Methylotuvimicrobium sp. KM2: one gene and its partner. The protein of the gene in region 1 interacts with the protein of each later gene in a pairwise test. Links are inferred from orthologs where the notes say so. Each region holds a gene or a part of one and is shown in the gene's direction. Other genes may lie near its edges.

Region 1 (15,551 bases):
TTGAGCCGGGATGCCGTCGCGCGCGTGATCGAGCATAGCGCTAGGATGACCGGCGATGCCGAAAAGCTCTCGACGCATTTGCGCAGCATCAAAGATTTACTGATAGAGGCTGATTATTGGGCCGGTCAAAACGGACACGATTGCATTAATGCCAGTGATGTACAGCAGGCGATCGATCAGAAGGTCTATCGTTTGGACCGGATCAGGGAAAGGCTCTACGAGCATATTCAGCGCGGTACGGTGTTGATCGATACGCAAGGCAGCGTGGCGGGACAGATCAATGGTTTGTCGGTGTTGCAGATCGGCGAATTCAGTTTCGGTCAGCCCTCCCGGATTACCGCGACGACGCGCCTCGGTAACGGCAAACTGGTCGATATCGAACGGGAAACCGAATTGGGCGGCGCGATTCACTCGAAAGGAGTATTGATTTTGGCCGGTTTCATCGCCTCCCGATACGCCCGAAGCAAGCCGTTTTCGATGTCGGCGACGTTGGTTTTCGAGCAGTCCTATGGCGGTGTCGACGGCGATAGCGCCTCGCTTGCCGAATTGTGCGCGATTCTTTCATCGCTGACCCAAATCCCGTTACGTCAGGATTTGGCGATGACCGGTTCGGTCAATCAGTTAGGACGTGTGCAGGCGATCGGGGGCGTCAATGAAAAAATCGAAGGCTTTTTCGATATCTGTAAAAAACAAGGACTGACCGGGACTCAAGGCGTGATCATACCTTCCGCGAATATCAAGCATTTGATGCTGCGTTGGGATGTCGTGCATGCCGCCCAATCCGGGCAGTTTCATATCTATGCGGTGAAAAATGTCGATGAAGCCTTGGAGTTATTGACCGGAATGGTAGCGGGCGATCCTGACGAAAACGGCGTGTTTCCGCAGGATACGGTGAACGGTAAGGTCGATGCGCAATTAGCTCGGTTTACCGAAATCAGTCAGGCCTTTTTGTCGAAAAGCAACGGCCATGATTGACCTTAACGTTACCCCAAAAAAAATGTTGATTGCTGTCGATGCTCTGCAAGACTCTGCCTTGTTGGAGTTGGCGGCAAGCCTGGCGAGGTCGCAAGGGGCACAACTAACAGCTTTGTTTATCGAAGACATTAATTTGTTTCATTTGGCGGGTCTTCCTTTTGCGACCGAAGTGGATAGAGTGACCAGTGCGGAGCTCAAGTTCGATGCCGACCGAGTCGGTTCGGCATCGGCCCGCCGGATCCAGCGAATTCGTCAACAGCTCGAGGAGTTGGCGAAACAATCCGAATTGACGGTATCATTGACAGTCGTTCGCGGTCACTATCTGGCCGAGGCGATGGCGGCAGCCGCTACCATGGATTTATTGCTTTTGGATAGACCGCGCGGTAATCGGTCGTTGGCGATTAAAAAGATTTCCGTTAAAAAGTTTAGTCCTCCGGTTTGGGCAATTTATGATGGTACGGAAGGATCGGAACGAGCGCTTAAATTGGCTATCGATATTGCCATATCGCAAAAATCGGAGCTCAATATTATTTTGCAGAGGCAATCCGATAACGGCATTGCCGAAATGGAGCAACAAGCCAAAGCTTTGCTTGCGGGTAGCAATCTCGCTTCTCATTTCTTTATTCAATCAAGTCGAAGTTACGACTCGATCATGCAATATGTTTTAGAGCGTGGTTGCAGTATCGTCGTGCTGCGCGCCGATAGATCCGATCCTGAGGCTTCACAAAGTGCGGCGTCGATATTTGCCGACCGGCTCGGTTGTCCGGTGTTATTAGTTGCATAAGCCGAGATTAGCTGTTTTCTATATACTTAAAAAAGCATTTGACCAGTGACGATCATCAAGAATAGAAAGTTAACTCAATAGGTTGCAGTGTCTTTTTCTTACCTAGCGTTGGGTGTGGGAAGGCCGAGAATGTTAAGTTACACTAAATGGCATTAAGGTCACAAAAACTTAAATATGCTGTTACCTAAGTTCCAGCTTGGGTAACCTGTTCAGGAAGCCGGAGCTTCCAAGACTTCTAGCCCAAGCAGAGCACTCATTGTTATACATAAGTCGTAGATACCATCTTGCCATCTTGGCAAGTGTGACCCGATACAATTTAATGTTACTTAACGTATTCGGCTTCGAAATCGCGATCTGGGGATCGCTCCCACAGAGTATCCGGCCCCTTGTGGGAGCGACGCCTTCGTCGCGATTTCGAAGACGGGAACGTTGGGCAGCAAAAAATGGTATCGAGGCCTCATTGGCTAAGATTGCAAAACGGTAATTTTTGACTTCATGTATAACGATGAGAGCTAAAGCTAGGCAAAGAGCGTTAAGCGTATTGGCCGTTTGTAGCTTGATGCTTATGGGTTGTAAGCCCCGTTCTGCCAAAGCCTTCGATAAATACTACCTTGGATGCGTAGGGTTTGGGTCATTTTATAGTCCGCTAATCCTTGGCGGAAAATGCAATTTTCAATTTGTGAAACAAGACCCTAACGTCTTCGGCAACCAGATATAACGACGGAATCAGTACCAGTGTAATCAAGGTCGCAAACAAAATGCCGAAACCGATTGAAATCGCCATCGGGATCAACATTCGCGCTTGTCTAGATGTTTCCAGTATCATCGGCATTAAGCCGAAAAAAGTGGTGAGCGTGGTTAACAGTATTGGCCTGAAGCGCTGAATTCCGGCGGCTTTGATGACTTGTAAAGGTGTTTTGGCGCTGCCGATGCGATGTTCGTTCGCGTAATTAATCAATACCAGCGAATCGTTGACGACGATGCCGGATAGGGCGACGATACCCAGCATGCTAAGGATACTCAGGTCGTAACCCATCAACAAATGCCCCAATATAGCCCCGATGATGCCGAACGGAATGCTGACGATGACGATCAGCGGCAGAATGTAGCTGCGAAATGGAATCGCTAACATCGCGTAGATCGCCAGCAGTGCAAAGACAAAACTGATTTTGAGACTGCTGAGATTATCGGCCATTTCGGCTTGACTCCCTTGAAAACTATATTGCAATCCCGGGAATTCTTCTTGCAGGCGCGGCAGTTCGGCGGCTTTGAGGTCGTTAATGATTTCTCCCGCGCGGCTGCGTGGCGTGACGCCCGATTTGACTTGGATATTGCGTCGGCCGTTACGGCGGTTGATTTCGGTGTAGGCGCGGCCGCGTTCGATTTGCACGGCTTCGGTAAGCGGAATTTCGATTCCTGCCGGCGTACGCAGCATTAGGCTTTCGACGTTTTTTAGCGACATGCGCTCGTTTTCGGGCAGCCTGACCATGATTTTAATCTCATTACGGCCGCGTTGCTGACGGAGCACTTCGGCGCCGAAAAACGCATTTCTGACTTGCCTCGCAACATCTTGCGCCGTCAATCCCAAGCTTCTTCCTTCGGGCAGCAGCGTAAAGTCCAGTTGTTCCTTGCCGCTGGTCAAGCCGCTGTCGACGTCATTGACAATAGGGTAGGCGTTAAGCGTTTGTGCAAGGCGTCTGCTTGCTCGCTCCAGGACTTGTATGTCGCGGTGATTAAGTTCGACCGTGATCGCCGGCCCCCTACTGGGGCCGCCGGCGTCCGATTCGAATAAAATCGCTTCGATGCCGGCAATTTCTCCAGCCTCTTCGCGCCAGCGCCGGGTAAATTGCTCGGTACTAAGAATATCGTCGCGCACTTCGGGTGGCGCAAGATAGGTGCGCACGGTAGCCAAGTGGCTGCCGAGCGTCTGTTGCCTGTCGATTGTGCCGAGTTCGGTAAATTGCCCTTTCAATAATCGGTCCCCGTTCGGAACGTTTGATGCAACGCGCCGCGCCGCTTCCGACAGGTGTCGGGCGATGGCCTCGGTTTTTTCGAACGGCGTTCCAAACGGCATCGTTAAAGTGACTTGTGCATAATCGGATTCGACCTTCGGAAATAAGGTCATGCCCATACGTCCGCTAGCGGCATAGGCCAATGCCGCAATCAATAGTGAGAATGCCAATGTGACAGTCAGATATCGATGCTGGAGTACGCTTTCGAGAAATGGGCCATATCGATGCAGTGTCCAGCGGCGAAAGCCATCGCTGAAACGTTGTTGATAATGATGGATTTTGGCCTGAATACCTTGGCTTTTCAATGGTTTTAGGTGTCCGAGATGATTCGGCAGAATGAATAAGCTCTCGGCGAGGGACAGCAAGAAAACCGTGATCACGACCAACGGAATCATAAAAAAGATTTTGCCGGTAAATCCGGGAATGAACAGCAGCGGCATGAAGGTTGCGATGTTAGTTAGGATGCTGAATGTAACCGGCATCGCCATTTCACGGGCGCCTTGAATGGCCGCCTGCAGCGGAGACAGGCCTTCTTGTCGATAATGATAGATATTTTCGCCGATGATAATCGCATCGTCGACAACAATGCCGATCGCGATGATAAATGCGAATAATGAAATCATGTTCAGCGTGACGCCGATACTGGGCAGGAACAAAAACGACCCGAGAAACGCAATAGGAATACCCATCATGACCCAAAATGCCAGACGTAGCTCAAGAAACAACGCCAGCAAGATAAATACCAGCGACAAACCCATGGCACTGTTTCGCAACAAGAGGTCTATCCTTTGCCCGTAGTCTTCCGAGGCATCGCGCCGGACGTCGGTGAAGATGCCTTCGGGTAGTTCGGGAGCAATTTTATCGAGATGGTTACGGACCGTTTCAGAGACTTGTATCGGCGTTTGTTCTCCGACGCTATAGACTTGCAGCATCACGGCCGGCTTGTCGTTGAAAGTCGCATAATAATCGCTTTCATCGAAGCCGTCTGTTATTCGAGCGATGTCGCCGAGTTTAATCTGGCTACCGTCTGGGGTGGTAATAATAGGCAGTTGACTGAATTGGCGCCCGTAATCGCGGCGTTCTTTGATGCGGATCAAAATTTCGCCGCTGTCGGTTTTGACGCTGCCGGCCGGAAGGTCGATGCTGGCCGACGCGATGCGTTGAGCGATGTCGCCTAACGACAAACGATAGCGCCTCAGCATGTCTTGCGGAATTTCGACCGCGATTTCGAGCGGTTTGACCCCTTCGAGATCGATTTGGGTGATGCCCGGGTCTTGCAATAGTTGATCGCGGAGTTGTTCGGCCAATTCGTGTAAAACGGCATCTTCCGCGTCTCCGTATAATGCAACTGAGATTACTCTGCGCTTGCTGGCGATCAAGGTTATTTGCGGTTTTTCGGCATCGATTGGAAAAGTCGTAATGCGGTCGACTTCTTTTTGAATGTCTTGTGTAAACTTTTGCAAGTCGGTACCGCGTAGCGCTTCGACGGTAACCGTGCCGGCGTTTTCTTTTGCCGATGAAGTGATTTGTTTGATGCCGTCCAAGCCGCCTACCGCATCTTCGATCGCGAGGACAATGCCGCGTTCGACCTCTTCCGGGCTAGCGCCGGGATAAGCGACACTGATACTGACGCTGTCGATTTCAAAGTCGGGGAATACTTCTTGGCGGATATTGTTTAAAAACAGTAGTCCGCCGATGATGCACACGACCATTGCGAGATTGGCCGCGACCGAATGACCTGCCATCCATGCAACGGGGCCGGTGCGGCTTGGGTCTTGTTGTGACTGCATGATGCTTTACCTAGCGGATGAAGAACGGTCGGTTTCGTTGGTGCGAATTCGCATGCCTTGAACCGGTGTGGAAAGATCGCTGACGATGATGCGCGGCTGACCGGGTAGTTCCGAGGCATGCAAGTAAACGACGCCTTGTTCGGCCCAGGCGGGGGTTATTTTGACGATGTCCAGTGTGTCTTGTTCGCTCATTAGCCAGAGCCGGTTGCCGTCATGCAATGCGGTTTCCGGCACAGGAAGTACGTCGACGAGGGTTTTGCCGGTAATTGCCGCCCGAACCAATGTGCCTAGCATCATGCGAGGTGAATTTTGGTTAGCCGGCTTTAGGCTGAGCGGATCTTCCACTTCAACCAATAATTTAGCCATGCGGCCTTCGGCTTCGACTTCCGCTTTCAGGCGTTTCACGGCGCCGATTCTGAATGCATCGGCCCCCCAAGCCCTTTCGTAACTGATCGTGACTTGCGAGCCCTGGTCGCCGTTGAAACCGGGAATCGTTATCCAACGTAATTTGTCGAGCGGCAGCGATACGTCGATCCAATAATAATCGGTTGCCACCAACTGCACGAGCGGAGTGCCGGTCGAGAAAGTCGACACCCAGGAACCGACATTGGCGTTGCGGGCCGTGACGACGGCGTTGAACGGTGCGATCGTACGGGTGCGTTCGAGATCCAGCTTGGCTTGTTCCAGCGCCGCTTCGGCGGCATTTAACGATGCCTTGGCGGCTTCCAGATGGGGTTTTCGTTGGACCAGCTCTTGAGCCAGTTCGTCCAATTCCTGGCCTAGCAATTGATATTCGCGTTGTGCGATGGCTTGTTGGCCCAATTCCATTTTTAGGTTGAAACGGGCTTGGGTGAGATCGCTTTGCGCTCTGCGTACGCGTAACTCGTAGTCGGTAGGGTCGAGACGGACGATTTCTTCGTCTTTTTTCAATAAGCCGCCTTCGATGAACTGATCGCTGACCGAAATGACCATGCCGTCGACACGCGAATTAAGATTGACGTTTTGCGCCGGGATGACATTGCCGAGCGCGAAAACGGTGGTTTGATAATCGATGGCTTGCGGCGTTATGATTTCGACCAATGGCGCCACGGTCGTAACGGGGGCGCGGACCGCGCGGGGCTTATTGCTTAGCCAATAAAAAGACAATGCCCCGGTAAATGCGATGATCGCCAGCGAAATCAGCAGTGTGGCGAATTTCTTGAAGGGATTAGTCATGGGTATCGTTCCTATTCGAAACCGGTTTGGTAAGCGGCCAGCCGCCTGCAAGCGACCGGTAAAGTTGAATTCTGTAATCGATCAATTCGCGTTCGGCGCGAATGAGTGTGCGCTGCATCGCTTGTAAGCTGTTCAATGTCGACAGCACCCGTAAAAAATCGAAAATCCCATAGGCGGACCGGATGCGAATGTTGTCATTGGCTTCGTTCAGATAGCGGAGCTGTTCTTTGAGGCTATTTAGCCGCTCGTGCTGGCGCGTTTCTTGTGCCAATGCGTTTTCGACTTCCTGCAACGATTGCAAGACGCTCTGACCATAGAGGTTCAGTGCTTCTTCTGTTGCAGCCTCGGTGCGCCGGACTTCCGCCACCCGGCGTCCGCCGTCGATCAAGGGCAGCACCAGATTGCCGGCCAACGTTGCCATCCAATTATTGAAGAAGGCTTGTAAGTCCGGAGCCGAGGTATCGAGGCTGGCCGATAAGCCGAGTTTCGGAAAGCGGTCGGCCACGGCCGCGGCAATACGAAGATCGGCGGCTTGCAAGCGATAATAGGCCTTCTTGACATCCGGGCGTCGTTGTATCAAATCCGAGGTCAAGCCGGTTTCGGGTAGGCCTGCGAGCTCGGGAAAATGATCGCCGGCAACAATGTCCAATGTTCCGGGGGCTTGTCCGGTCAAGACCGCCAATTGATTTTTTAATACCTCGATATTCGCGAGCACTGTATAGCGGTCGCCGACTACGCCTTCAAGTAATTGCCGCTGTTGGAATACATCGGCGGCGGTTGCTTGGCCGCCTCTGAAGCGGACTTCGACTAAGTCCGCGTATTGCTTATTGACTTCGATTTGTTCGTTCAATAAGTCGAGCTGTAGTTTTTGTTCGGTCAATAGATACCAAACGCGCGCTATTTCGGCCGACAAGGCAATCGCGGCGGTATGGATGTCTTGTTCGGCGGCTTTGATTTCCTGTTCGGCCGCGTAAGTGCCGGCGCGGATTCGGCCCCATAGGTCGACTTCGTAGCTGGCGATCAAGCCCAGCGAAAAGTTGTCGAAAGTCAGCGAGCCGGTATTGGCGTTATCCTCGATGAGGCGATTTGCGTTAGTCGTAGCATTAACGGCGGGGATCAATTCGGACCCTGCCTTGCGAGCTTCGGCTTCGGCTTGTTTGAGCCTTTCGAATGCCGCGGTGAGATCGAGGTTTTGCTGAAGCGCCGTATCGATCAGAGTATTCAACGCAGGATCGTTAAAGTTAAGCCACCAGCGGTCTTGAAGGGATTCGCCGCCGGTAATCGAAAACGTTTCCGGTACTGAAATCGGCGGATTGAATTCTTTGATATCAATACTGCATGCGCTGAGAAAAGCGACGATGAATAAAATCGAAGAATTTATGACTCGCATGTCTCGTCTCCAAGGCTTGGTTCGAGACGGTCGCGCAGTGCTTTAATTCCGGCCAATGAAAAATGCACGACATGATCGGCGTAGGCTGTCGGGTTCTCTAATTCCGGATTGTATCTTCGTGCCGGAAAGTGGCTTTGCATGTGTTTGATTTTCAAAAGATGAAAGCATTGGCCGATGATGCTGGCATGACAAAAATGTATCGTACGTTGATCCGCATTCGGTCCCAAGCATTCGGCAATGAGTTCAAGCATGGCTTGGCGCTGCGGATTGATTTCTTTTTCGAGAATTTCCGGCAGCAACGAGGTCGGTTGCGCCATTTCTTTGTTGATGATCGCGAAAAAATGCGAATCGTCGTCGGCGATGCGGGCGATCAAAGAGCGAATACGACCCGCTAGGCGTTTTTCTGGGGAAGCACTGGGCGCAACGCCGCCATCCGACGGATAAATTTCAAGGTCCTTGAGAAACGCATGGCGCCAGGCTTCGAGATAAAGACTTTCCTTATCTCGAAAATGATAATTGACCGAAGCAATATTAGTTTGGGCTTGTTCGCAGATTTCGGCAATCGTTGCTTCTTGAAAGCCTTTTTCGGCAAAAATTCGGCTGGCCGCGATAATTAAGCGGGTGCGAGTTTTTAACGGTTTGGCTGTAGGCTCGGGCATCGCGGATCAGATATTCAAACGAGAATTTCAAATATACATTTAAATTATCTAATAGACAAATTCCAGTCTTGTTTAATGACTCATGAGCCTGAGCGAGGGGCCCAAGAGTCCGAAACTACGAGCTTTCACAGTAACGATCATGAAGGCCTGGCCATCGCCCCGGCAGATGAAAGTGCGCGGCGTTGGCTGGGTTCGCTCCTTCCCAAGCTCGGCTCTCTCTGTTATACACAAGTATCGGTAAACTTGCTAAACAGAGGTCATCGTATATTTGGAAACGGTGTTGTTTGATAAATCTGCGGATATTGAACATTAGTGGCTTTCCCTCACCTAGCGTTAGGTGAGGGACGACGAAGGCGTCGCTCCCACAAGGGGCAGGATGCTCTGTGGGAGCGATCCCCTGATCGCGATTTCGAAGTCGAGATTGTTAAGTGACAATAAATGGTATCGAGGTCTCATCGGATAAGATTGTAAAAGAGTAATTTTTGACTTATGTGTAACGATGAGAACTCGGCTTGGGAAGGCAGTTCCGGAAGCTCTGCTTCCCGTGACGGCAAGCGGAGCTTGCGGAATCGTTTCCCAAGCAACGCTTGGGAAACAGCGATCGCTGAAAATCATGGAAACGGAGCGTCAGCGAAGTGATGATTTTTAGTCCCCGATAGCCGTAGCGCCGGGTGTTTTGCCGGAGTCTGCGCGAATAGCGCAGGCGGAGGCAAAATACAAGGCATCGCGACACGGCGTAAAGCCATTTGTGGGAGTGCTACGGAGCCGCATCGAGTATACGATGATGTGGCGTAGTGGCACGGACGCAGGGCGAATCGGGGCCGCCGAAGGCAATAATCGCCAAGTCATTTTTCGCTGCTGAAATCGGATGGACCCCATTTCAGCTTTCGCGAAAAATCTTGGCGCGCTTGAAAGAGTCCAAATCCACAAACTTTCACAGTAAGCGCCCGAAACAGTGTGCTTTTTGGAGGTTCGTGACTCGTTTAACAGGATTTTCTTGTCCCGAAATTGGATTAGCTAAGAGTGTATGGGGTGATAGAGGCTATGGGGAAATCAGGCTATAACTTCAGTGGCTTTTCGATCGGTGAATTGATAATTAATGCTCAGGCAGTGATCCAGCCATTTCAGCAAAAAATAATTTAATTGCCATTTATAATTTAAGATTTCAGAGATCTTGCCGGGGTCTTTGTAGACGCGAGAGACGTCTGATCTGGCATGATCGCGCAATACTTCGACGAGTTCCGCGTCCAAATATACGCGTACTGTGACATCCGGCACCCATAGATCGTTGGGTAATTGACCAAATCGATGGCTGAGTTTTACAGTAAGCGTGTGTGTCGAGCGTTCGAGAACCTCAAGCTGCAGGTCAGGTTTTTGCGAGGCTTTTCCGACCGCCGATTGTGCCAGATTTCTGATGTTCGGAATTAAGCTTAACAACTTTCGGTAATTAGAAGCACAGATGGTTTCCAAGCACGCCGCTTTGTTTTGCGGATGAATCCTGCTCATGATAGATCAGGATTCCCTATAACAGGCATGAGCGCTTGCGGTTTCCCATAAGGTCACTTGGTCGACATCGAACCCTTGTTCTTTAATATGTTGATAAATCATTTGACTCAATACTTCCGCGGTTGGATGCTCGTCTAGAGCCATGAATCGCTCTTGGGTTTCGGTTAAGTACGGAATGATCGGGTCGTTTTTATGCAATAGAAAATTATGATCCAAATGTTCGTTGATATAGTCTTCTACACACGCTTTTATGTCCGAAAAGTCACAAACCATGCCTTGCTCGTTAAGATGTTCTTGTTTAATCGTGATAGCAGCCTTAACGCTGTGTCCGTGAAGATGACGGCACTTGCCTGGGTGGTTCATCAGTCTATGCCCATAGCAAAAATAGACTTCCTTAGTAATCGTATACATGAGTTAGCAATCTCGGCCAATTTGGAATAATGTAAGTTAATGGCCTTTGATGCTCTTGATTGCGGCGGCAATTTCGTAGCGGCCATCATCTTGCTTTGTCGTTCTGACAACTTCGATATAGGCGGTCATGGGCGGAGTGATTGTGTTTTTGGGCGTAATATTGACCTCCATAGCGCTTCCGGGATCGAAGGACTGATCCGCAATGAAGGAGACACCAGAACCGCTAATGGATGTGCAAATTCCGGAATGACTTTCGCTTGCATCGGCTAACTTGTAGGTGAGTTCGCAATCGACGCTCATTCGGATGTAATTACGTTTTTCATCGTATTCCAGCATGTCAACTCTCTTCTTTATAATTGGATAAATTGTTTTTCCGTGAATGGCAGTGCTCGTTTTTGCTTTCAGACTGTTTGCGCGAAGTTTACTATAAATAAAATGCTTGTTCATGAAAATCACCTTGAAAGTTGCATAACTTCATATTATGAGATTCTGTTTTGGCATTGTTGCTCGTTAGCTACACTCCATACCTTTATAAAGTTAACCATTTTTTGAGCTTAAAGGGAGTTGTGGGTAAAAGTTTTCGGATAGACTATGGCTATTGATTGTAAATCATGTAATATTTTGCAGATTTTAACGATGTGAACCCCGTCAGGGTTTTGGGGATTTATTTATAATGACAAAAGCAACCGTTTTAACCGGTATCACGACCACCGGTACTCCTCATTTGGGAAATTATGTAGGCGCGATTAGGCCGGCCATTGCTGCTAGTAAGGATGCAAACGTCAGTCCGTTTTATTTTTTGGCCGATTATCATGCCTTGATCAAATGCCAGGACCCGGAAAAAGTCAGACAGTCGAGTCTCGAAATTGCCGCGACTTGGTTGGCGCTCGGCCTGGATACCTCGAATGCGGTGTTTTACCGGCAATCCGATGTGCCGGAGATTACCGAGTTGGCCTGGATGTTGACGTGCGTAACGGCAAAAGGACTCATGAATAGGGCGCATGCTTACAAGGCAGCGGTTGCCGAAAACGAACAAGGCGGCGAAAACGATCCCGACAAAGGCATTACGATGGGTTTGTTTAGTTATCCGATTCTGATGGCGGCCGACATTTTGATATTCAATGCACACAAGGTACCTGTCGGAAAAGATCAAATTCAGCATATCGAAATGGCTCGGGATATCGCCGGGCGTTTCAATCATATTTATGGCGAACATTTTGTTATCCCGGATGCGGTTGTGACTGAAAATGCCGCGACTCTGTCCGGTTTGGACGGACGGAAAATGAGTAAAAGTTACAACAATACGATCCCGCTATTCGAACCCGAGAAAAAACTCAGAAAACTGATTAACAAAATCAAAACCAATTCACTTGAACCGGGCGAGCCGAAAGATCCCGATGGTTGCACTTTGTTTGGTATTTATCAGGCTTTTGCCCGGCCTTCGGAAGTCGATGAAGTTCGAAAACTCTATGCGGACGGTATTGCTTGGGGTGAAATGAAAAAGTTGTTGTTCGAATATATCAACGACCATATTGCCCCGGCCCGAGAGCGTTATGAAGCCTTATTACAGGCGCCTGAGCATATTGAAAACGAATTGCAGGAAGGCGCTAAAAAGGCCCGCGATATAAGCGTGCCTTTTATGAAGCAATTGCGAGAGGCGGTTGGGATTTCTCGTATTGGGGTTTAGTGGTTTTGCTGGGGACGGAGCGCTACGTTAAGTGAAGAGATATGCACAAAAACTTCTCAAAATAGTTAGCTTTGCAGTGGTTCTGTGACCCGCTTGACAGGCTCGGCACCTAAATTCCATAGGTCATTGGTAATAATTCATAACCATGGCTTATTTAGGTGCTGGGCGAATACGTCTATGTGGGCTCTACGCCCTCGGATACCCTTATTTTTATTCTCCTTGGGTGGGTTCGCGGCGCTCCTCTAATGCACCTCGCACATTCAACCTAACGTTCATGAAGGTCTGGCAACCGCATCTTATTCGGAAACAACATTGTTTTTCATACCGAAAAATTAGATAAGGAGTCCGAATTAGTGAACTTTCACAGTAACGTTCATGATGGCCTAGCAATCGCCCCCGGCAAATGAAAGTGCGAGGCGGGTTAGGGTGCGGTCACTCGCCCGACAGGACGCCGTGAACCCAGCACCTAAATTATCCAAGATAGTTAACCATAGCCAATAGGCTATGGAATTTAGGTGCTGGGTGAATACGACCATGTAGGCTCGACGGCGGCTATCTGATCGCCAAGGATGGCGTGAATGCAGATTTTGCATTACGCCATGGATGGCGTGTATTAGGGCAATGCAGGAGCAATTGCCGAGGAGCAAAAATCTGCCCTGCCGCCGACGCCTGTCGATCGAGCAACCGCACCTTTCTCGGAGCCGGCATCGTACTTTCACAGTAAGTGCAGCGATTTTTTCGGTACGAACGGAGTAAACGAGTTTTCTCATAACTGAATCGCAGTAACTTTCTATGTGTCGGAATTCGGTGTGTCGGAATCCGTACCGATTTTCAATCAACTTCTATTTAGCAGTATTTCCCTTGACCGATATTATGTCTGAAGAATATGTATTCGACCGCGATTACGCAACCGAAGCTTTAAAAGTATCGCCGCATTCAATACAAGCCGAGCAATCCGTGCTCGGCGGTTTGATGCTGGATAACCAAACCTGGGATTCGATCGCCGATAAAGTTGTCGAAGGCGATTTTTATCGCAAGGATCATCGAATGATTTTTCGAGCCATCGAAAAATTGGCGGAAAAACAAGATCCTTTCGATGTCATTACCTTATCGGAGGCACTCGCTTCCGCCGGACAATTGAACGAGGTCGGCGGTCTGGCCTATTTAGGCACCTTGGCAAAGGATACGCCGAGTGCCGCGAATATCGTCGCTTATGCAACCATTGTTCGCGATAAGTCCGTTTTAAGGCAGTTGATCCATGTCGGAACCGATATATCCGACTCGGCTTTTAATCCGGAAGGGCGCGATACATCGGAGTTGCTCGAAAATGCCGAGCGCCAAGTATTTCAAATCGCCGAACAGCGCCAACGCGGGCAGGGCGGTTTCACGTCGATCAAGTCGTTGCTGGCGCAGGCGGTCGATAAGATCGAAATGCTTTATGAGCAAGAAGGCAATATCACCGGCGCGAGCACCGGATTCAATGATTTCGACGAAATGACCTCGGGCCTGCAGCCGTCCGATTTAATTATTGTGGCAGGCCGACCGTCAATGGGTAAAACCACGATCGCGATGAACATGGCGGAGAATGTTGCAATCAAAGGCGATAAACCGGTTGCGGTGTTCAGTATGGAAATGCCTGGAGACTCCTTGGCGATGCGTATGATGTCCTCATTGGGGCGTATCGATCAACATAAAATTAGGACCGGTAAACTTGACGACGACGAATGGCCGCGTTTGACTTCGGCGATTAATTTATTGGCCGAAACCAAATTGTTTATCGACGATACGCCGGCGTTGACGCCGACCGAAGTCCGCTCGAGAGCGCGGCGATTGATGCGCGAACATGGTCAGCTGGGTTTGATTGTATTGGATTATTTGCAATTGATGCAGTCACCGGCAAGCGGTGATAGCCGGGTTCAGCAAATATCGGATATTTCCAGGGGGCTCAAAGCCTTGGCCAAGGAACTCAATGTGCCGGTTATCGCATTATCTCAGCTTAACCGGAATTTGGAGCAGCGGCCCAATAAACGGCCGGTGATGTCCGATTTGCGTGAATCGGGCGGTATCGAACAGGATGCCGACGTGATCGTGTTCGTTTATCGGGATGAGGTTTACAATCCGGATAGTCCGGAGAAAGGCGTGGCCGAAATTATCATCGGTAAGCAACGTAACGGTCCGATAGGCACGGTCAGGTTGACTTTCCTCGGGCAATACACTCGATTTGAAAACTTTGCCGGAAACCCTTACGGCGGAGACGATTACGAATGACGCCGGCCGCTTATGTCAAATTGAACCTAGATGCGTTACGCCATAATTTGAATGTGGCCCGGCGTTACGCACCCGACTCTAAAGTCATGGCGGTGATTAAAGCCAACGCTTATGGACACGGATTATTGCGCGTCGCGGAACGCTTAACCGAAGCGGACGGCTTTGCCGTGGCCCGCGTCGATGAAGGCATTCGCTTGCGCCAAGCAGGTATTACGCAACGCATCGCGGTTATGGAAGGTTTTACGTGTTCTGAGGAATTGGACGATTTGATCGATTTCGGTTTAGATCCCTTAATTCACTCGTTCGGGCAGTTGGATATCATTGATCGAAAATTCGGCTCTATCGGAATCAATGCTTGGTTGAAAATCGATACCGGCATGAACCGTTTGGGGTTTTCGGCTGACGAGGTCGTAAAAGTTCATCAGCGTTTGAGATCGAGCTCGTTAATCAAGCAACCGGTTGGTTTTATAACCCATTTGGCAAATGCCGACCTGAGATCCGACCCAATGACTTTGAAACAAATCGACTTATTTAACAGGACATTGTCGGGTTTTGCAGGGCCGCGTAGCATCGCGAATTCAGCCGGGATTTTAGGTTGGCGGGAAGCGTTGACCGACTGGGTAAGACCCGGAATTATGTTGTATGGAATTTCTCCGTTCCCCGAAACGACTGGAGGTGATTTCGATTTAAAGCCGGTCATGGCTTTGCATTCCCGGTTGATTGCCGTTAAATCCGTACGGCAAGGCGATACGGTGGGTTACGGCGGTACTTGGGTGTGCGATAGGCCGATTAAAATGGGGGTTGTCGCAATTGGCTACGGGGACGGTTATCCTCGTCATGCTCGATCCGGCACG
Region 2 (15,477 bases), 1.7 Mb from region 1 along the record:
CAAGACGTTCTGTCGTAGTCATTTTGTTGATTTCAAATGTATTCATAATCATTCCTCGACCCAACTCACCTTGCCGTCTTTGAAATGTACATTGAAGCGATTGAAACGGTGGCTCCAGTAAACCCAGCGATTGCCGTCCAAGCTCGGTGTTTCGGTGATCGGCGGATAGCCGATCGCGACTAGTACTGCGTCCTTGCTCATGCCTTTGGCTACCGTGCCGTTTTGAATATGTTGCTTTTCCAAGGCGTTGAACCTTGATAAATCGACCTTATTTGGCGCGAATAATTTATCGAAGGCCTGATAGACGTCATCTCCGGTATGTTTTTGAACATTTTTTATCGTCAAATGCTGGCTGGAATTATCGACCTCGACTTCGATCGTTTTATTGGTCATTTTCAATAGCCTAACCGGGGTATTGACCGGAATCGACGCGCCGCGCCGGTAATTGGTCGTTGGATGGACGTCTTTTTCGTAACGCATCACGAATTGCGTATAGTAGGTATCCCCCAATGAGATATGTGACGGCAAGGCTCCGGGCTTGATGGCTCTGGTGCAGGAGGCCAGCGAAAACAGTATTAATAAAAATAAACCGTAAATAGTCGTACGCATCATTATTCTTCTCCTCTTTCAAAAGCCGGTCGGTAACGCGTAGACCGGGTTATTCGATAATAGAACCACAAAAAAATGACGAAAACCGTCAGGCTGATGCCGATAATATTAGCAGTTAATGGAATCAATATCAGCGAGCTGAGCAACTCGACCAGGATCAACAGGATCAAGATGACGGCAATGCACCGACTATTCAGCTTAGTACAGCAATAAGCGCCCAACGGCGCGCCGATCACGACGACCGGCACTGCCGCTAGCCAGTAACGCTCTACTGTCGCGGTGAAGCTATCCAGCAAGAACCCATGTAGCGCAAATCCGGCCAGCGCATTGACCGCCATCAAGATCACCGAAGTCGGCGTCGAGACTTTTTCCGATAAACGGAACCACAAAACCATCACCGAAAAACAAATGATATCGATGCCGTTGCCGACCAAGCCGGTCATGCCGCCGCCGACGGTTCCGGTCAACAGCATAATGGCTTTTTCGCGCGCGCCGAAAAACGGCAGCGTGTTGTTATACAGTCGTTTTTGCCAAGTCAAGATCGTCAACGGCAATGCAAAAGCGGCGATCATCGCGGTGAACAGCATTTTTAACAGAGCGGGCGACAGCAAGGGCGCCAATGCCGCCGAACTGATCGAGACGCCGGCTAAACCGCCCAAACTGACCCAGGCAATGACCGGCCAGGCAACCGGAACGCGCAGCGCGATAATGGTCAACGACGCGGCGGTCATGCCAACGCTTTGAATGGCCAATGAGAAGACCTTGGCATCGAGCGGCGCGATATGCAGTACTTTCGTGAACACAGGAAAAGCGACCGCTCCGCCGCCTTCGCTGGTCGCGCCGGCGATGAACGAACCGAAGACCATCGTCAAAGTGACGGCCCAATTTTCTTCGATGATCGATAGGCTACCCGGCGAGCTGTAGGCGTACCAAGCCAGCCAAACCGCAAGTGCCAAAGCCGTGCTAAACAGTAATGGTTTATTCAAACGGCTGGTTGGATGATTTATCGTTTGATTGTCGATCAAGGGTGATGAATGCTTAATCCGCAAGAACATCCTCAAAAATTTCAGCGAGCGGAATCGTTAAGTCGAGACTGACAAGTCGGCAATCTTGTTGGCCGGTGTAATCATGCAATAGCCATTCGTTGTCCGCGGTCCGCCGATAGCATTCCACCCGGAGCGCGTCGATATCGACGATGACATATTCCTTGAGCGACTCCAGACTGCGGTACGCGGCGAATTTATCGCCCCGGTCGAATGCTGCCGTGGAATCGGACAATACTTCGGCAATGAGCGTCGGATGGGCTAAAAATTGTTCGGCCTTGCGGTCTTCCGGATGGCAAGTCACGATGACATCGGGATAGAAGAATGCGTCGGCCGACTCGACCCGCAGTTTCATGTCGGCCATGTAGGATTGGCAGGGCGTACCGCGTAATCGTATCTTCAGTGCGGCCAATAAGTTACCGGTAACGAGAACATGCTCGCGCCGCGCGCCGACCATTGCGAAGGTCTCTCCTGCAATGAATTCGTATTTCTCGGTTTGGGATTCCTCCCAAGCCAAAAAGTCATCGGCGTTGAATGTTAATGCTTCTGCTTGTTGCATAAATCTATTTATCCTGAAAATCTAAAATGACAAAATGGTAACGAATCAAAACCGGTCATCGGGTCGACGGCCGACCATTAGCGCATTATGTTCGGCTAGATAGTCAGGGCGGTGCATCGGCTTGATTAAAATCAGTCCCGCTATAAAACCGCCCGCATGCGCCCAAAAGGCGACACCACCGGCTTCATCGCCGATTGCCGGAATGCCGCTCAACAATTGAATCAAAAACCAATAACCCAGCATGAAGCCGGCGGGAACGGAAAACGATGTGATATAAAAACCAATCGGTATGATCGAATGTACCCGTGCTCTTGGATATAGCCGGGCATAAGCTCCCATGACGCCGCCGATCGCACCTGACGCGCCTACCATAGGTATCGCTGCTCCCGGATTGCTATAAATTTGAGCCCCCGCCGCGGCAAGTGCGCACAGCAAATAAAATGCCACGAAGCGAAAGCTACCCATCACATCCTCGACGTTATCGCCGAAAATCCATAAAAACCACATATTGGCGATTAAATGGAACCAACTGCCGTGCAAAAAGGCATGAGTCAACAGCGTGCTATTGCCGGTTTCGCCGCTTAGAATACAGCCGTAGTTCGCAGTCACTTGAATTGTCATTCCCTTAGGCACCATATTCAATAATTCACCCGGAATCAAGCCGTAATGACACAGCGACTTAACCAATGCAGCCTCTCCGCCGGCACCTTGAAGCAAGAGCCATACCGCGATATTCGCCGCAATGATTGCGATCGTGATCACGGGAGGACGAACGACAGGGTTTTCGTCTCGTATCGGTATCATTTTTAATCTCGGAGGGGTTTAATTTTTCTTACACTAAAACTCTTTTAGCTCTTAATGTATTCCAGGGAGCTCGAAACAACATAGCAGATATAGCCTTCGTAGATCATAATTCGGCACCGGGGCGCCCGTCAAAGGACACCGAATTTTGATCTACGATGATATAAAAAATTTATCTTGCCTTCGATAACTTGCATCTATTTTGAGTCTACACAACATCTATTCCGCCCGCTATGCTTGGCTTCATAAAGCGCTCGGTCGGCTCTTATGATCAGTTCATCGAGACTCTGCGTTTCCGGTCTCAAACACGCAATACCTAAACTCGCGGTAATTGTTTGTTCGATACCGGAAAGACTTAATTCGGTGATGGCCTCACGCAGTCGCTCTGCAAATTTAAGCGCGTTATGCGAATCCGCCTCTTCCAGAAGCAAGACAAATTCCTCGCCGCCGAAACGCGCAGCAAAATCGCTGTCTCGGCAACTTTTCCGGAAACAATCGGCGACCTTGACCAACACTTGGTCGCCCACCGCGTGACCATAGGTATCGTTGAAGCGTTTGAAGTGATCGATATCCAACATGATTACCGACAGGTTCCGTTTGTAACGCTGGGCGGCGCGAAATATCGGTTCGCCTTTTTGGTAGAATGCGCGCCGGTTCAAAATATTGGTCAACGGGTCTCTTGTTGCTAATAATTCGAGCTCCCGTGTGCGGTCTTTGACTTTTTGTTCAAGCGTTGCGTTGAGTCGTTTTAACTCGGTTTGCGTTTGTACGAAGTGATGTAACGAAATGGCGATCAATGCCAATGAAAAGCTTAACACGCCCCAGGTCAGCGGTATTCGCCGCCAAGGTAGAATACTGTGCGCCACAGCCATGTCGAGCAACAGCAATAGACCGAAAAAAGCAAATGTGACGATGATGACTTTTTGCTCATTATTGACATGACGAAATCTCGAGAAAGCCACTGCAAACAATAGCGTCAGGCTGAGCGTAAGTAAACCGTCAAAAACGAAATACATTCTGGAAATCGCGCTATAACCGAGCAATGGCAATATATTGGCGCCTACCGCATAGGCTAAATGAAATCGCCATAGCGCCCCGATCAATTTTTGATACTTGATTCCTGCGCACCACTCCCCGAACAATAAAGCCATTGCGACCGGCAATAAAAAATAGCCGGTCGCAGCCAGATGATCCCAAAATAAGGGTGCGTTGATCAACCACAATTTGACTTGGCTCTGACCGAAGACCATCAAGGTGGATGCCAAGGCGAACAATGCTAGATAATAAAAACTTCTCCGTTCGGCTTGCAGTAACGCGAAAAAAAAGGCCAAACCGGCAATCAGCAAGGAAAATCCGCTAACGACAATTTGTTCCACCGAATGATCGAAAATCAATTTGATCAAATCGAGTCGTTCCATCAACCTGACTTCGCCCCATAGGCCGATGTCGCTATAATCGGAAAAAACCCGAAAATAAAGAAACTTGCCGGCAAAATCGGCAGGCAGTTGGATCATGTGCCAAGGCCAACCTTCGAAACGTCCATGACCGTTATCATCGAAATGGCCGTACTGATAGATTTTTCGCCCATCCAGATAAGCTTGAACAATCAAGTCGACACTGTAGATATAAACGACCGGGTCATGCCAATTGCCATTCGGTAGAGAGGTACGAAACCAAACATTGGTCTGCCCGTCGCGTCCCGGAGGATTGGAAGGAAAGTCGATTACTTGCCATGCTTCGCTAGCGTTGTCTTGCTGAGCCCACTCCGGTCGCCCTTGAGCATCGAAAGGCGAGTCGCCCCAGCGGTATTGCCAGTCGTTATGCAATGGCAGGGGGGATTCATGTGCTTGGAGACAGACGGTAAAAAGTGACAGGCAAAGCATTAAGCCGCCTTTCAGTCGGTGTTCCGTCACAAGATCTATGAAGTAAACGACTAATCGTGTAAGCAACTGTATCAATCGGCCTGATAATAGAGATTGACGGGAAAGCCATCGCTTGCGATAGGCTGATAGCAAAGATCAGAGACATACCTTTTTGCTCTGCACACTTCGTCAAAGCCGTGAGCAATATTCGGTGTGCCTTGAATAGTTGTCATGGCGGAAGTATAGCAGCGTAACGCCTCGGAAAATGGTCATACCTCACAAGCCGGCAAATAGATTCATTAAATTTTGAATTAAGGCGAAAGGTATATAGTTAATTGTCTTGGATAATTTAGGTGCTGGGTGAATACGTCCATGTAGGCTTGACGGCCGCTATCCCTGCTGCCGACACCAGTCAATCGAGCAACCGCACCTCCTTTCAGCCATTGGCGCGATATAGAAAAAAGGAAGGTTATTCAGAGTTGAATCCTTGGGGTTCATGTTGGCTTTTAGTTCAAAAATATCAACTATTAACGCGAACATAGCCTTAAAATACACATAAAGAATCCCATAAAAGGCCTGAGGAACCAGTTTACTCCTTTCGCAAGTCAAATTTCGTCAGCGCCTACGGAGGCGCCGGGGTTCCGAATTATTATCTACGATGGGTGTAAATAGTAGCCATCAAAACCTAATTATTTCATTTCGTTACACAATATGACCGAACTCAATCCCCAACAACTTGCGGCGGTGCGCACCGTCGACGTTCCATTGCTTGTGCTAGCAGGCGCCGGCAGCGGCAAGACGCGCGTGATCACCGAAAAAATCGCCTATCTGGTCAAACAAGGTACACCGGCTCGACACATCGCGGCCGTGACATTCACGAATAAGGCCGCGCGCGAGATGAAAACACGGGTGTCGAAATTGCTGAACGACAAAGACATTCGAGGCTTGACCGTGTCGACTTTTCATTCGCTCGGTTTGAATATTCTCCGCAAGGAACACAAGATGCTCGGATACAAAGCCGCGTTGACGCTTTTCGACGAACTGGACAAACAAACGCTTCTGAAAAACCTGGTCATGCACAACGGGAAGGAATGCGATATCGACAAGGCCGATCATTACGCTTGGCAAATCGGTCAATGGAAAAACGCCTTCGTGACGCCGGAACAGGCCTTGTCTCATGCCTCGCAAGAACAAGCACCGGCCGCACATCTGTATAACGATTACACACGCAGCATGAAAGCCTACAATGCGGTCGATTTCGACGATTTGATTCTGATGCCGGTATTATTGTTTCAACAGCATCCTGAGGCTCTCGAAAAATGGCAAAATAAGATTCGTTATCTACTGGTCGACGAATATCAGGACACCAACATCACGCAATATCAATTGGTGAAACTGCTGGCCGGTAATCTGGGCCGCTTTACCGTGGTCGGCGACGACGATCAATCGATTTACGCCTGGCGCGGCGCGCAACCGGAAAATCTGGCGCAATTGCAAAAAGACTTCACGCGCCTGAAAGTGATCAAGCTTGAGCAAAACTACCGCTCGGCCGGACGGATTTTGAAGGTTGCGAACCAATTGATCGCGAACAATCCTCATACTTTTGAAAAACGCTTGTGGAGCGATTTGGGCTTCGGCGATCCGCTGCGCGTGTTGAGTCATAAGGACGAAACCATCGAAGCGAAACAGGTTGTCTCGGAAATCATTCATCACAAGTTTAAAACCGGCAGTAGCTACCAGGACTACGCGATTCTATACCGCGGGAATCATCAATCGCGACTGTTCGAACGGGCGCTACGCGAAAACAACGTGCCGTATTTTATCAGCGGTAGTACGTCGTTTTTCGCATATACCGAAATTAAAGACATACTCAGTTATTTGCGGTTGTTCGTGAATCCGGACGATGATGCCGCGTTTTTGCGCATTATCAACACGCCGCGCCGCGAAATCGGTCCGAATACCCTCGAAAAACTCGGTGCCTATGCCAACGAGCGCCACGTTAGTTTGTTTAAGGCCAGTAACGAAATGGGCCTGATGCAGAAGCTGTCCGACAAGGCGCGTCAGCGCCTTAATAAATTCACCGATTGGGTGACCGATACGGCGGATCGCATCGAGCGCGGCGATACTTTTGCCGTGATCGAGCAAATGATAGCCCAAATCGGCTACGAAGCGTGGCTGCGCGAAAACGCGAAGACGCCGCAATCGGCCGAACGCAAGATGCAAAATGTTTACGAACTGATCGACTGGTTGAAGCGCATCGCCGACAAAGACCTGGGCACCGAGAAATCATTGTCTGAAATCGTCTCGAAGATCATGTTGATGGATATACTTGAACGCAACCAGGAAGAAGAGGCCGGCGACCAGGTCAGCCTAATGACACTGCACGCAGCCAAGGGTCTCGAGTTTCCGCATGTTTTCTTAATCGGCATGGAAGAAAACCTGCTGCCGCATCAAAACAGCATCGAAACCGATAATATCGAGGAAGAGCGCCGACTCGCTTATGTCGGCATCACGCGCGCGCAGCGTTCATTGACCTTCAGTTATTGCACGCACAGAAAGCGCTATGGCGAAATAAGCGAATGCGAACCGAGCCGCTTTTTGGGCGAATTGCCGTCCGACGATTTGGAGTGGGCCAACAAAAAACAGCTCGATCCGGCCGTGGTCAAAGAGCGCGGCAAGGCCAGTCTCGCGCATTTGAAAACAATGCTATCGTAATTATCGCGGCGATCGGTTAGAATACGCATCCCAAACAAGCGCCCGTAGCTCAGCTGGATAGAGCGCGGCCCTCCGGAGGTAACGGTCATCCGGTTTTTGGGCTTGAGGGTCACGGTCATTTTAGAATGACCCCAAAGACTGTAAAATTTTATCGCAATTCACTTTGCGCCCGTAGCTCAGCTGGATAGAGCGCGGCCCTCCGGAGGCCGAGGCCAGAGGTTCGAATCCTCTCGGGCGCGCCATTTTGACATCTACCCCAAAACGGCCATTTTTGCTCTGTGCCCTGTATGTGCCCTATCTGTGCCATGCCCTTTAAAATAGATTGAGGTCAATTAAAGATTCCGACCTTTGCCCCCGATTGCGCATTTCGCCCATATCAAAATAAATCAGCACAGTTTTGCATTCTATTTTTGGAATTGATACTGAGCTATTCCTTGATATATCAACGACAATATTTAAGATATTATTTTCGAGTTTGCTTCAGTTTAGATCATCTCCAAAAATGACTAGAAAGCAATCGATGATAAAAAATTATTTGACCGGCTGAACCCGACTCTTGAACTTCCTGAAAAGCTGCAAGCTCTTTATCGCCGGTTAAAAAATGAATATCTTCTCCTGAACGCGTAGTTTTAAAAATCCGGTCTGAAGATTTTCGAGTTTTAATGATTTGACGCTCTTCAATATCAATTTTTTGCTTTACGCAAACAATTTGATTTGTTTAACGAATAAACAAAAGAATGAACTCGATGCACAACGAAATCATCGTGTCGCTCGCCATATGTGCCTTTTTCTCCGGCAACCGATTCCTTGAGCTTGTGGCTCCAGTGCTTGATCGAACGACGAGGCTTCAACAAGGCCGCGGTGACTTTGGCCAACAAGAACGCTAGAATTATCTGGGAGATGGCCACATGAGGAGGCAACTATGCGCCTCTAACGACTTAGTGGCATGAAGGGGCAATCAAGCGTCGGGGCTTTTCTCCGCATTAGCAGTTCATCCAAGTTATAATCGTGACTCAAGCCGACATAGTTAACGTACTGTTTCTGCGATTTTCCCTAGAGGATGAGCCTTGAATGTCGGAGCACAGTGAAACGTATTCATTGGCTACGGCCTCTTCGAAGAGCTGACTGTAAAGCGAGCTGGTTAAAACTTCTTGATAGGTGATGGATGGCATAGTTGGCTATCGGATTAGCTGTTGTGCAACATTTTTATATTTTGTTGCACAACAGTACCCTGTCCAATGACACATAAGCCTGAGCGACGGGCTGTATTTCCATTATTAAGTGAGCCTGGAGGCGCAAAAGCTGGGATCATGGAGGCATGATCGTGACTTTACATCCCCAAGGATTAACAACGCTAGCCCAATCGGATAGAGCCTTACGGTGAGAGCGGAAAATATAAAGTGATCTTTTCTGAAAAAGCCAAGCTAATTGGCTCTATCAATTACGGGGGGCATACAGGGCGGCACGCAAAGCCCGCGTTACACATCTATCGACAAACTTAAAATAGCAATACAATTGACAGATTTGTTTGGTAAGAAATAAGGTGTTGTAAGCTGGGACCACAGAAAATTTATTCCTTGGTACGGTCTCCGATCAAAACCGCCAAGCATTCTAATACAAGTCAGCTAGATTTTGGACGCTGGAGATCGGCTATTTTCGGACCGCAACATGGATATTACGAGTAACTGAAGTTGAATCAATACCCGTCTGCCAAATTAGCTGTAACTTTAAGCATCTGATTTGAAGAAATAGAGTGCATTCAAGTTGACCTCATTGCTTGTCCCCTCCGGCAGACCATGGGTATCTACACAAGTACTTGCTCCTTCTCTCTTGAGGGAGAAGATTGGGGTGAGGGGGATATAGTTGGTTGTTTTTACTCTCACCCCCCCTCTCCAACAGGAGAGGAGGGGGGTGGGCCGACTTGTAACTCATTGTATTTTATAATATAAAAATTTTTTTAGATCCCTATGCCGGCAGATGTGGGACGTGAAGAATTGGTTCGCAAATAAGAAGGCTTCAAAAGGTATGTTTTGTTCCCAGCAATAGATTGGCAAATACTAATCTTTCTCGTATTCGTCCCGGACTCGTGCGGCGTCTGTTTCATAACTATCCGCCAAAGTATTTAACGTCTGGGCAAACCTGACATAACCTTCATGTTCCATTTCTGCTGCTTGCAAACGATATTTCTCCGCAAGTTTAAGTTCCGACGCACCAGAAGGGTCAACCGTGTAAACACCGCGCGAATTCCGAATGGCGAAGTAGTAACCTCGTCTGAGCGCCTCGGCGTATTTTTCGTTCAATTGCTCAGCCGCTCCCCGGTTCATCCAAAGACCATCAGCGTCGGGCGGACAATGCATCAACACGTGACCAACGCTGGACATTGCCACATCCGAATGACCAGACTCCTCAGCGAGTTCCCTGACCCGGTTTATCCAAACAACTAATTTTTCTGAATTAAAAGTTCCATCGGCCTCAGTTCCAGGGGGAGTTTTCCAATCGTTCAATAAGCGGTAGGCATTATTTGCCAAGGATTTTCTTTGCTCGGAAACTTCTTCCGTTTCCGTGCCTTGCTTATCTGAGCGATAAATCAATCGGATTGCTTCGCAGAAAAAATCAGGATCGTCAGCGAGTCGCTTTTCCAGATATATTGGTCTGGCTCCGTGATAGCCATTTAACAAAGGTAAATAAGCCCATTCGACTCGGAAGAGGTCGTCAGGTGAAACATCGATCGATTCTTGTAGATATTTAATCAAATCAACGATATGGTGACTTGCCAAAGTATGCGTCGGTTCGGATGTTGATACCGCTGCCATTAAAGCCCTAACGCATTGATCGACATCGAGTGATTTTTGACCATGCCGCATCATATCCAGACAATCGATCGCAGCCAACGGTCGTCCATACTTAATCAACTTGTCCACGGCAAAAGCCAAATCGCTATCTGGCTGGTAGGGATTCACCCAAGCGTGTTGCCAATATTTAATCTCGCAATCACGTAAATGTTGGGCGACGCGTTGCCATGTGCGCTGTTCGAAAGGTAGCTGGCTAAAAAACTGAGCAATTTGGGACTTATTCCATGTAGTCATATCAAATCCGTCCGCCCATGGCCAACCACTGATATGAAGACGAGTTCCGATATAGGCGGATATAAAATTATCTAGTTGTACATTTTCTTTGCTGAGATATTCCGGCAATAAAAATTCATCAATTTTGTCGTCAGCGATATGCGCCAATGCTTGTCCTACCTGATTAGGCGATTTCACGGCTTCGGCAAACCAGATAAGGGTAGTAATACCATTTTGATCCAGTAAATCTTTTGCCGCATCAATGCGGCGCTGATTTAGTTTTTTCAGTTTCTCGTCCCAAGATATTTCATCGTCATATTGTTCAAAGTCTCGATTTGAAAACAAATGCTGGTATCGGATAAAAGGAGTTAATGGGGCCAATTTTTCCGCCACCGCGTCAATCGGTGCCAACAATGCTTCATCCATGCTCCACTCGGCGTTTGGAAATCGGCGATGTTTGGCAACAAATCCAACGAGTTTCTCCCACAATTTTTGTCGAACGTCTTCACCGAGACTAACCACAGTTTCCGATCTCAACACACTAAGCAATTGATCGTATGCAGGATTCGGCAAGCTATCGAAGCGCTCTACCAAGTCTCCCAGTCTAATTGGATCGTATCCCGCCATTTCAACGGCTTGTTCTGCATAAAAGGATATTTGTTCCCAATATTCTTGCTGAGTAACGCCTTTCTCCCAAGTCGCCGGAATCACATTTCGCCAAACAGGCTTATGTGCGCCAAACGATGACTGAAGCTGGTTAGGCAATAAATTCAGGATCAGCGACCACGCTACATCGGGTTGATCATTCTTTAACGTGCGAATGACAGCCTGGCGCTTTTCAAATGGCGCAACGGTCTGGGGTAACCATGGCAACAAAATGGTCGATAGGGAGTTTGCCGGGTGATTGGCCCATTTGCCGCCCGGATCATGGCCAGCGAGTTCGCCGAGTAACGAGCAAGCGCTGACCAGATAGGCTTCGTCCCAGGCCAACGTTTCCAAGGCCCAAAGCAACCCAGACAGATAATTGCCGCCAAACATACCATCGCCTTCTTGCGCGAAAAGCTCGTCAAACGGACAAGGCGTTTGGTTTAATGCATTCTCGACTGCTCGCAAAAACTCCTTAGGCGCGGCTTCCGCTAACGTCGGTAACAAGTGATTTAGCGAACCCCATAGCCGCCAATCCGCATCCGCGAATATCTCCCTGATTGCCAGAGCTACGGTAACTTCGGCCTTATTCAGGGAGCAGTGAGTCAGCCATTCCGGACAAGCTCCTAACAATGCCAAACCTTCGGCGAATCCTTTGCGCAAGATTTGGGAATGCGATGGAACTTTGCCGTAAATACTGGCCATAATGCGTTGATCGGTGGCTAATTCGAAAGAGGGATCACTTTCGCGCAATACCGAAACTGCGTTTTGTTTGAATGCGTCAAGGTTCTGGTCAAACAATTTATTGCCGAGTGCTTGCAACAACTCAATGCGGCGTTGTACCGTCCACACGCCGTTTTTGATAGCAACAGGCGCATCGGTCAGCGTCAACCATGATTTGGGTTTTTGAATCCAATCGTTATAGTTTTCGCCGACTAGAGCGCTAACAACCTCAACATCGGTTGGCTTTTGTTCATCCCAGCAACCGATTAAGCTTGCAACGGCCAGTGCGGTTGCGTGTTGGTGCTGACTCCAATCGATTGGCTCAACCGATGTTTTGGGTTTGACCAGTGATGTTGGGAAATGGCTCACCTTTCGTTCTTGGAAAAACGCTTTGATTTCTTCCGGCAAATTTTCCAACGTGATAGTTCCGGCGCTCTGGTTCCATATGTGAACGGTATCGACGATTCGAGACCAAACCAATCGAGGTTCTGGCGTACTGAACTGAGAAATATGCGAATGCAGTAACGACAGTACCACACCTTCCTCCTTACCCAGATCATAACCCAGCCAGTGAAAATGTCTGAGAAAAGCATAGAGTTGATCGTCAGCGACATCGCGATTTCGGTTGGCGGATTTCAAGTGGTGCCGGATCACTTCAAGTTTGTCACTAGAGCCAGACGGACTGAAGTTTGTATGTTTGACGTTTCTGAAAAATTCGTCAACGCTGGCTGTGCGTTTAGCCTGTTCCAATATCCACGGTACTGTTTGGAAATCTTTCGCCGTTAATGGTCCCGTGATCAGCGCAATAGCATCCTTGTTTTTATTGAAAATCCGTGGGTTGTTGAAATCGCTCCAGGCTGCGTTGATGACATCTTTTAGCTGTTTATCGCTTTTGACGAAACTAACTGCGTGCTTGACTTGGCCCAATAATTTCTGAGTTTCTCGGGTGCCCGCGTTTTCAACAAAAACGATCAAATCGTCAGTATCGAAGCCATCGATTTTACCTTGCAATTTGACCTCGCTGATCGGCCAGCAAGGTAGACACGGAGCATGGCCGCCAGTCAACATCAACGTAACGAATGTGGCTTGGACGTGGGCTTCGAAATGCGCCCCGCCCCCGCCCGTGGAAAATGGATTGCTGAGTTGTTTTTTGGGATTATTCATTTGATAGAGATTGAATCGGTTTGAACAAAGATAAGCCCAACTTTTGAATTTGAATGCAATTTTCTAATTGCTTTAAGACATTCCAACCAGTCATTTTGGCGAGCTTACGAGGGGACTGAGAGCACACAGATTGATAAAGCCACAAAGAACTGTAATTAAATTCAGGGTCTTTCTTTTCATAATATCTGCATAAATAATTTGATTACCGGTTAAATTGCCGTTCGCAAGGAATGCCATCTCCATCGCCATCTAGCTTGGTGTTTGGGCAATTGCGAAGGTAAAAAACCGCTTCTTCGTACAAAGTCATTTGGGAGCAATACACCTTGCCCTCGCATTGGAACCGTTGAGTTTGTTTCTCGGGTTGGTTACTCAATTGGAATAAATTCTGCCGGCACTGAGAAGCCATGACGCTTTGAAGTCTCTTTGTAGGCAACGGCAGCAATCCCAATGGCAATAAAAATTGGGAATGGGTTAAAGCGCTTTTCGGCATGCTAAAGTTCGCCTTAGCTCTGTGCGGCTTTACTCTGGCCGAGGAAGGCTTAAAAATCTTACGTCCTTCAAATGCGGCCAAGTTCAAAGCCTGGCTGACACCTTTAATCCTGGCATTGGTTGTGCAAGTCTTGCCGCTTTTGTCAAAGCCGACCCGGTAATGAATGACATCGCCAATGACCGGTTTACGGCTCATGCCCTTCAATGCCGAAATGTGGATGAAAATATCCGGTTCGCCATTAACTTGCTTTATAAACCCGTACCCCTTGTCATCAAGCCATCGAACCAGCGTTCCTTTGCTAGTAGTCATCCTGAGTCTTCTCCAAAACAATCGCCCTATAGCTTAAGCTTTTTAGCCGCCTCTTCAGGGCTTTCATACCGGTCGCGCAAGGCCAGCAGCAACAAATCCCAGGTCCAATCGACGCGCTTCGAACTTTTCGTGGCCCATAACCGATCTTCGGTAGGTTTCTTTTGCAGCAGTTCTTTGAGTTTGCTTAGAGAGTCAGGGGCTTCCGTATCGACATCGGATAACCAATTCAGCTCAGCCGGTGTCAGCTGTATGCCGCTTATTCTTTTAGGACTTAACTCCATACCGGGTGCCCAAGTGACGAAAGACGTCTCTTCTATATTGGGGTTTATTTCCAGCGACTGACGGTCCGAGTCCTTCGGGACGTAATAATTGGGGGTCTTTTTCAGCGTTTTGCTTTTGGGTAGCTTCCATTTGACGACAACATAGATCTCCTGCCAATTGAACACCCAGAATGCCGCAGGCAGGCCTTTCACGTCGCCACCCAGGATCGGAGTCGCCGTGAATTTATAGGGGTCGGCGCCTGATTTTGGCTGGGCATTCGTTGTGTTAGTCACCAATTCGGTGGTCACTCTAAAAACCCGATTCAATGCCGCCAAGGGCAAAGGGCTTGCCTCAACGCCCCAAGTATAAATTCTGTTCTGTTGTAAAAGACCTCTGTGATCAAGATTCAGTAATTGATGGACCCGATTTAACCGATCATCGGAAAGCCTGTGCGGAAGGCCCTTCAGGTGATCGCGTATGCCCGAATAACTGAGATTGGTCATTTCACCTAGATGCCTTATGGACCAGCCTCGGGCGGTGATGAGATCGAATATGAATTGATGCATTGGGAAAAAGCCTGCAAAAAAATGCGGTGGGACAGGAATTTTATCATGTGATCTTGTTTTTTTATAAGGCCTCGATGAGATCATTGCGGTGGGTTGATTGCTGAAAAAAATTATAATCATTTAACTTAAATGTGAACTTGTTTTTTTGTTGTCGAGCGCGTATATTTTATTTCGCAACTCACGAAGGAGATCAGGCATGCACTCAACAACACAATCATCTAAGCCCGGTGCGGTCTGGGTAGATGAGCCATTCGAACCGGACTGCGCGCGCAATACGCTTTTAGTCCGATTCCCATGGACATTGTCTTGGCGGATCCACGTTTCCAGTGGCTATATCGAGCTGGTTGACCAACTGCTGCAGAATATCGAGGACATTTTGGGTAAAAACCCGCCGCTCGATTTTTTACGCATCATCGAGCAGGAGGAAGAACAAGGGCCCACGCGGCGCAAAATCCATGTATTCATTGAGCCTCGTCAATGTAGCGCGGCGAAATCCCAGGCGATCAGGCACGCGATACACATGACGGGCAAATGGGCGGAACGGCTTTGCCCGCGCTGCGGCGATAAGCTAGTGACGGTAAACCCGTTTGACGAGGATACCTGCGAAATGACGCCGGAACTGATCGCGTTCCTGAAAGCCAGGTCGGGACCGTTCCGGAGCCGCA

The links.
Region 2: the proteins of dnaB (region 1) and rep interact in binary tests that used the Escherichia coli proteins (3 or more experiments, as listed by UniProt). The link is inferred for Methylotuvimicrobium sp. KM2 from one-to-one orthologs.

What each region holds. Positions count from the first base shown.
Region 1 is NZ_CP150634.1:3,075,015-3,090,565, reverse strand. Bases 12,513-15,499 are described here. They hold dnaB (replicative DNA helicase), read left to right. Parts: upstream 12,513-13,302; coding sequence 13,303-14,697; downstream 14,698-15,499. Other genes in these bases: alr (alanine racemase), read left to right, coding at 14,694-15,499. Also shown: WJM45_RS12935 (ATP-binding protein), read left to right, coding at 1-975; WJM45_RS12930 (universal stress protein), read left to right, coding at 968-1,759; WJM45_RS12925 (efflux RND transporter permease subunit), read right to left, coding at 2,406-5,561; WJM45_RS12920 (efflux RND transporter periplasmic adaptor subunit), read right to left, coding at 5,568-6,776; WJM45_RS12915 (efflux transporter outer membrane subunit), read right to left, coding at 6,769-8,166; WJM45_RS12910 (CerR family C-terminal domain-containing protein), read right to left, coding at 8,154-8,825; WJM45_RS12905 (DUF1249 domain-containing protein), read right to left, coding at 9,879-10,331; WJM45_RS12900 (6-carboxytetrahydropterin synthase), read right to left, coding at 10,338-10,742; WJM45_RS12895 (PilZ domain-containing protein), read right to left, coding at 10,779-11,189; WJM45_RS12890 (tryptophan--tRNA ligase), read left to right, coding at 11,416-12,429; more of alr, read left to right, coding at 15,500-15,551. UniProt on the Escherichia coli protein: The main replicative DNA helicase, it participates in initiation and elongation during chromosome replication. Travels ahead of the DNA replisome, separating dsDNA into templates for DNA synthesis.
Region 2 is NZ_CP150634.1:4,798,681-4,814,157, forward strand. Bases 5,175-8,087 are described here. They hold rep (DNA helicase Rep), read left to right. Parts: upstream 5,175-5,585; coding sequence 5,586-7,589; downstream 7,590-8,087. Also shown: WJM45_RS20245 (addiction module protein), read right to left, coding at 1-46; WJM45_RS20250 (hypothetical protein), read right to left, coding at 49-612; WJM45_RS20255 (sulfite exporter TauE/SafE family protein), read right to left, coding at 612-1,664; WJM45_RS20260 (Uma2 family endonuclease), read right to left, coding at 1,648-2,211; WJM45_RS20265 (rhomboid family intramembrane serine protease), read right to left, coding at 2,257-3,015; WJM45_RS20270 (diguanylate cyclase), read right to left, coding at 3,210-4,925; WJM45_RS20275 (hypothetical protein), read right to left, coding at 4,967-5,107; WJM45_RS20295 (hypothetical protein), read right to left, coding at 9,647-13,186; WJM45_RS20300 (excalibur calcium-binding domain-containing protein), read right to left, coding at 13,389-13,985; WJM45_RS20305 (hypothetical protein), read right to left, coding at 14,012-14,812; WJM45_RS20310 (AAA family ATPase), read left to right, coding at 15,009-15,477. UniProt on the Escherichia coli protein: Rep helicase is a single-stranded (ss)DNA-dependent ATPase involved in DNA replication; it can initiate unwinding at a nick in the DNA. It binds to ssDNA and acts in a progressive fashion along the DNA in the 3' to 5' direction.